DNA from 2 places in the Gryllotalpicola protaetiae genome. Region 1 is predicted to be linked to the other one. Evidence: predicted binding sites of a transcription regulator. Region 1 holds the regulator's gene; the other holds the start of a gene.
What was found. The regulator LexA, encoded in region 1, represses DNA repair genes until DNA is damaged. The targets are predictions, from matches to a motif close to TCGAACANNTGTTCGA.

Region 1 (3,406 bases):
ACACTCGCCGACACGGTCGGGTTCGTGCGCAATCTGCCGCACCAGCTGGTCGAGGCGTTCCGCTCGACGCTGGAGGAGGTGCAGGATGCCGACGTGATCGTCCACGTCGTGGACGGGTCCCACCCCGACCCTGCGAGCCAGCTTCAGACCGTGCGCGACGTGATCGGCGAGGTGGGCGCGCGCGACATCCCCGAGCTCGTGGTCTTCAACAAGTCCGACCTGATCGATGACGACGCCCGTCTCGTGCTGCGCGGCCTGGTGCCCGGCGCCGTGTTCGCAAGTGCCCGCACGGGAGAGGGCATCGATGAGGTGCTCGCTCGGATCGCCTATCTCATCCCCGATCGCTCGGTTCCGATCGAGCTGCTGGTGCCCTATGCCCATGGAGAGGTGATCTCCGCGCTGCACGAACGCGGCAGGGTCACTTCCCAGGCGTACACGGAGGCGGGCACGCGCATCTCGGCACTGATCGACCCGACGCGCCTTGCGCAGTTCGAGCCCTATCGGCTCGAAGCGGCGCCGCGATCATGAGGCAGGTGCCGTTCTCGTTCGAACTGCACCCTGCGCGTTCCGACCGGGTGGCGCAGCAGCTGCCGGATCGCATCGCCAGGCTGGTCGCCGCAGGGCCCGAGTTCGTCTCGGTCACCTACGGAGCGGGCGGGTCGTCGCAGGACGCATCACTCGACGTCCTCAAACACGTCATCGACCGACACCCTGAGGTGCGCACCATGGCGCACCTCACGTGTGTCGGCTCGAGCGTGCAGTCCAGCCATGACACCGTGCGGACCTTCATGGATGCCGGGGTGCACAGCTTCCTCGCAGTGCGCGGCGACCTGCCGCTCGGCTCGACGGCTGAGGAGTTCCCCGGCGACATCCGCTCAGGGGCGGAACTCGTCCAGCTCATTCAGGCGGTGCAGCATGAGCGCGCCCCTTGGCGTGAGGTGCGTCTTCCTGGGACCCCGGGAATCACCCTGGATCGCGAGGGCCGAGAGCGCGTCGTCATCGCGGTCGCGGCGTTCGTGAACGGGCATCCGTCTTCACGGTCGTTTCAACAGGACATCGACACACTGCTGGCGAAGCAGGCCGCGGGCGCGAACCTGGCCCTGACGCAGCTCTTCTTCCACGCAGACGACTATTTCCGCCTGGTGGAGCGAGCCAGGGCAGCCGGCGTCGAGTTTCCCATCATCCCGGGCATCCTGCCGGTCGTGAGCACCTCTGGCGTCGTGCGTGCCCGCGAGCTCGCCGGCGAGCAGGCGCCGACGCAGCTCGTCGGCAGGCTCGGCGCCGAACCCACCGCAGAGGGTCAGCGCGAGATCGGAATCGACTTCGCGGCCGAGCTGGTGCAGCAGCTGGTCGACGGGGGCGCGCCGGGCATCCACCTCTACACGCGCAACCTGCATGAGACGCCATTGGCGGTGCTTGCCCGCGCTGGGCTCATCGAGGCGGGGCTCTACGAGCGGCTCGTCTCGACCGAGTTCGCCGGGGCGCCGCTGGCCTGACCCGGGTCAGACCGCTCGAAGGACCGCGACGACCTTTCCGAGCACGACGGCCTCGTCGCCGAGGATCGGCTCGAACGCCGAGTTCCGCGGCAGGAGCCAGGTGTGGCCGTCGCGCTGGCGGAAGACCTTGACCGTGGCTTCGCCCTCGAGCATGGCCGCGACGATGTCGCCGTTGATCGCGTCCTGCTGCTGCCGCACGACCACCCAGTCGCCATCGCAGATCGCCGCGTCGATCATCGATTCGCCTGCGACCTTGAGCATGAACAGATCGCCGTTTCCCACCAGTCGCCGCGGAAGCGGGAACACCTCTTCCACCTGCTGGTCGGCCGTGATCGGCACCCCGGCGGCGATTCGGCCGACCAGCGGCACCAGCGTCGCGTCGCCGACCGGCGCCTTCGCCTCGAAGTCATCGGTCTGCTCGGTGGGCGACGGCGGGTCGATCAGGATCTCGAGCGCACGCGGTCTGTTGGGGTCACGGCGCAGATAGCCCGAGAGCTCGAGCTGATTCAGCTGGTGAGTCACGCTCGACAGCGAGGCGAGCCCGACGGCGTCGCCGATCTCGCGCATGCTCGGCGGGTAGCCACGCGCCGCGAGCGACTTCTTGATCACGTCCAGGATCGCGAGCTGCTTGTCGCTGAGGTTCTTGCGGCGTCGCGTGCGCCGCTTGGGAGGGACGCCGGCGTCTTTGCCGGCTGGAGTGTCTTTGGCGACTGCATCTGTGGTCACGTGAATCCCCAATGTCGGTGGTCCCTGGTTGCATTTCGACCAGTGAGCCACAGATTAGCGGCAAACCCTCGTTGTGTAGGCGATTTGTTCGAGCGAGTCGCCGAAACCGGTGGATAACTTCGCTGATCGGCAGGGGCTTGCGTAATGACCAAATCGAAGATAGGTTCGGAAATGCAGAAAACATCGAACATGCGTTCCGAATCAGATGACGAAGGTAGAGGGTCCGAGATGAGCAGCGTCACTGTTCACTTGTCTGCCGCGGGCGCGCGCTCGCATCTGCGGCTCACGCGCCGCGGCCGGGTTGTGCTGGTTGCACTCGCTGCTACGCCGCTTGTCGCCGCAGCACTCTGGTTCGGTGTCAATTCCGGCTTCGCCGCGGCGGGTGGCGAGCCCCCGGCCTCGACGGCAGCGCTCGAGCATGTCACGGTCACCCCTGGTGAGTCCCTGTGGCAGATCGCTGAGGCGATCGCTCCACACGACGACCCGCGGGACGTCGTCGACGCACTCGTCGACATGAACGGTCTGCAGGGTTCGGTGGTCACCCCCGGTCAGACGCTCGCGGTCCCGCCGCAGTACGCCAAGTAGGCGGGCGAGTGCGTGAGGCGCCGCGCCTACGATGGAAGGGTGACGTCTCTGTCTGATCTGCCGATCCGCGATGACCTGCGTGGGCGCGAGCCCTATGGGGCGCCGCAGAAGCATGTCCGGGTCGAGCTGAACGTCAACGAGAACACCCACCCCATTCCCGACGACGTGCAGGCCGATGTGCTGGGTCGCCTTGCGAAGGCGATCGCCGGCGCCAACCGCTATCCCGATCGCGAGTTCGTCGAGCTCCGTGAGGCGCTGGCCGGGTATCTGGGTCACGGCCTGAGCCGCGACAACCTCTGGGCGGCGAACGGGTCGAACGAAATCCTGCAGCAGCTGCTGCAGGCGTTCGGCGGCCCTGGGCGCACCGTGCTCGGTTTCGCCCCGACCTACTCGATGTACCCGCTGCTCGCCTCCGGAACGGGAACCGCCTGGGTGGCCGGCGACCGCGATGCCGACTACGAGCTCTCCGCAGGCCGGGCGGCCGAGTGGGTCAGGCGCACTCAGCCCGATGTCGTCATCCTGTGCTCGCCCAACAATCCGACCGGGACCCCGCTGTCGCTCGACGTCATTGAGGCGGTCTACGCCGAGGCACAGGGCGT
Region 2 (3,406 bases), 1.8 Mb from region 1:
CGCGCGGGCTCGAAGGCGTCGCCGATCTGCTGCGCGTGCTCGGGCCGCTGTCGGTTCCCGAGTTGGGCGAGCGATTCGCCGGGGATGCCGCGGAGCTGACCACTGCGATCGAGGATCTCGTCGTCGCGAAGCGCGCGCTGCGCGTATCCCTCGCCGGGGTCGAACGCATAGCCGCCATCGAGGATGCCCCGCGGTTGCGCGACGCGATCGGGGTGCCCCTGCCGATCGGGGTGCCGACGGCGTTCATCGAGCCGGTCGCCGACCCGCTCGGCGACCTCGTCGGGCGCTACGCGCGCACGCACGGGCCGTTCGCCGCCGACGAGGCGGCCGAGCGCTTCGGCCTCGGAACCGCGGTCGTCACCGACACGCTGCGCAGGCTGTCGCACGAGCGCCGCGTCGTCGAGGGCGAGTTCCGGCCGCACGCGACCGGTACCGAGTGGTGCGACGCCGACGTGCTGCGCCGTCTGCGGCGACTGTCGCTCGCGGCGCTGCGGCACGAGGTCGAGCCGGTCGAGCCGGCTGCCTACGCGCGGTTCCTTCCCGAGTGGCAGCACGTCGGGACGCTCTCGATGAAGGGCGTCGACGGGGTGGCATCCGTCATCGAGCAGCTGGCTGGGGTGCGCGCGCCGGCATCCGCATGGGAGTCGCTGATCCTGCCGTCTCGCGTGCCCGATTTCGCGCCCGTTATGCTCGACGAGCTGACAGCGAGCGGCGAGGTCATCTGGGCCGGCGCCGGCACGATTCCGGGGCGCGACGGGTGGCTCAGCTTCCACCTGGCGGAGAACGCGCCGCTGACGCTCGCAGCCCCGATGGATTTCGAGACGGACGAGTTGCAGCGCGAGATCCTGACGACGCTCGGAGCGGGCGGCGGGTTCTTCTTCCGGCAGCTGTCCGACGCGGTCGGCTCGCAAGACGACACCGTGCTCGAGACCGCCCTGTGGGATCTCGTGTGGGCCGGCCTCGTGACCAACGACACCCTCGCACCGGTGCGGGCGCTCACCGGTAGCCGCGCCGCGCACAAGCGGCCGGCCCGGGCGCCGCGCACGCGCATGTTCCGGGGCGGGCGCATGCAGCTCGCGTCGTCGACGATCGCTCGCCCGAATGTGCCGACCCGCACGGGGCCGCCGACCGTCGCCGGGCGCTGGTCATTGTTGCCGCTCGGCACCGCCGACCCGACGCTGCGCGCGCATGCTGCGGCCGAGAACCTGCTCGACCGCTACGGCGTGGTGACCCGTGGCGCTGTCCAGAGCGAGGGGCTGCCCGGTGGCTTCGCGCTCGCATATCGCGTGCTCGCCGAATTCGAGCAGGCCGGTCAGGTGCGACGCGGGTACTTCATCGAGACGCTCGGCGCAGCGCAGTTCGCGAGCTCGCCGACGGTCGACCGGCTGCGCGGGTTCGTGGCGGATGCCACGGCCGATCCGTTGCTTTCCGCGGTGACACTGGCGGCGACCGACCCGGCGAACCCGTATGGCGCGGCGTTGCCCTGGCCCGATCCGCCGGCGGCCGCCGATGGCTCCTCGGGCCATCGTGCGGGGCGGAAGGCCGGCGCGCTCGTCGCGCTCGTCGATGGGGCCTTGGTCCTGTACATCGAGCGGGGCGGGAAGACGGTGCTCGCGTTCAGCTCGGACGCGCCGGTGCTCGGCGCGGCCGCTGCGTCGGTCGCGCAGCTCGTGCGCCGCGGGGGCACCGATCGGCTCGCGATCGAGTCGGCCAACGGCGGGTTCGTGCTCGGCACCCCGCTCGGCGAGGCGCTTGCCGCAGCCGGGTTCAGCGAGACGCCGCGGGGGCTGCGGCTCAGGTACTGATTCGTCCGGGTCGCGGTGTCGGTGGCTGTGTGAAACTCGTGGTGTCGCGCCGGGGTGTGAATAACTGTTCTATTGTTTGGCTTCCAATGTGGGTGACGGGTTGGTAGACTCGGAGCATGTCGAAGGTCGGTGCTGCAGCGTGTGAGACGCTCACGCGTCTCGGCCGCGCGCTGCCGGTGGACCCTGCTGTGCTGACGGACGGGCAGCTGATCCGGCTGGTGGAGGACGCGGAGGCCGCGCAGCGGCAGGTCGGTGCGGTGAAGCTGGCTGTGGCGGCTGAGATGGCCCGGCGTTCTGCGGCCGATGATCCGGGTTCTTTGGCGCGCCGGTTGGGGTTCAAGACCGCGGCGGCCGCCTTGTCGGGGCTGACGGGGTCCTCCGGGAGGGAGGCGCAGAGACTCGTCACGGAGGCTGCCGACCTTGCCGGGCTTCCGGCTGTGGAGGCGGCGGTGCTGGATGGGCGGATCGGCCGGGAGGCTGCCGCGGCGATCAGCGGGGAGCTGAAGAAAGCCGCATCCACCGCCGACGCGGGTGACCTCGAAGCCGCGCAGACCGAGCTCGTGGAGCTCGCGGTGAGCACTGGAGCCGACGAGGTGAGGGCGAAGGCGGCCGAGACGGCTGCGGGCCTGACGGTCGAGGTCGTTCAGGAGCAGGCGAAGAAGGCTATGGCCGAGCGGTTCTTCTGGATGAGCCCCGTCATCGACGGGTCCGCACGGGTGTCCGGGCGGCTGCCGACCGGGCACGCCTCCGTGATCAAGTCCGTGCTCGACGGGCTGCGGAACCCGAAGGGGAAGAAGACCGTCACCTTCCAGCCCGTCGCGGAGGACGCACCGGGTGATGCGCGCACGGCCGGGCAGGCCGACGCCGACCACCTCCGCGACGTGTTCGCGCTCGCGGCCCGCTCGGTCGACATGCCCGACATGGCCGGCGACCACCCCACCGTGTGGCTCTCCACCACCCTGAGCGAACTGGAGTCCGGTGCCGGGCTCGCGTTCTACGCCGGCACCCCCGGTCCCGTCCCCGCGAGCGAGGCCGTGCAGGCCGCGTGCACGGGCGGGACCCAGGCCGTGATCTTCGACGACCAGGGCGCCGTCCTGAACCTCGGCAGAAGTACGCGCGGGTTCACCCGTCGGCAGCGGCGCGCGATCTCCCTCAGAGACGGCGGCACCTGTTTGATCCCCGACTGCTCGGTGCCCGCCCAGTGGTGCGAAGTCCACCACGTCATCAGCTACCGCGACGGCGGTGCCACCGATATTGGCAACGGCGTCAACCTGTGCTGGTTCCACCACCACGACATCGACACCGGCCCCTGGCAGATCCGCATGACAAACGGCACACCAGAAGTCAGATACGCCTACGGCGGAAGAACCATCGACTGGAAACCGGTGGGCAATGGAACCGCCGCGCACCTCCAAACCACGGCACCACCCGGCGCACCACCGCCACTGCAGTAGCGGGCCCGACGAGTCGCGGGCTCTAGCTAGTCGGCCGACCCAGGCGCTTCCTCGAGATCGGCCAGGTCGAGCACGAAGCGGTAGCGCACCTCGTTCCGTTCGAGGCGGTCGAGCGCCTCGGAGACCTGCGTCGACGGCACCCGTTCG

Region 2: a site for LexA is predicted at 1,862-1,877, ahead of D7I44_RS05525 (HNH endonuclease signature motif containing protein). Genes of this name have one in related genera too.

The regions. Positions count from the first base shown of each region.
Region 1 covers NZ_CP032624.1:2,900,892-2,904,297, forward strand. The annotation lists gene hflX (GTPase HflX) at 1-528, shown strand, start outside; gene D7I44_RS14075 (methylenetetrahydrofolate reductase) at 525-1,496, shown strand; gene lexA (transcriptional repressor LexA) at 1,503-2,114, opposite strand; gene D7I44_RS14085 (LysM peptidoglycan-binding domain-containing protein) at 2,451-2,807, shown strand; gene D7I44_RS14090 (histidinol-phosphate transaminase) at 2,847-3,406, shown strand, end outside.
Region 2 covers NZ_CP032624.1:1,104,771-1,108,176, forward strand. The annotation lists gene D7I44_RS05520 (ATP-dependent helicase) at 1-1,805, shown strand, start outside; gene D7I44_RS05525 (HNH endonuclease signature motif containing protein) at 1,922-3,259, shown strand; gene D7I44_RS05530 (NAD(P)-dependent alcohol dehydrogenase) at 3,286-3,406, opposite strand, start outside.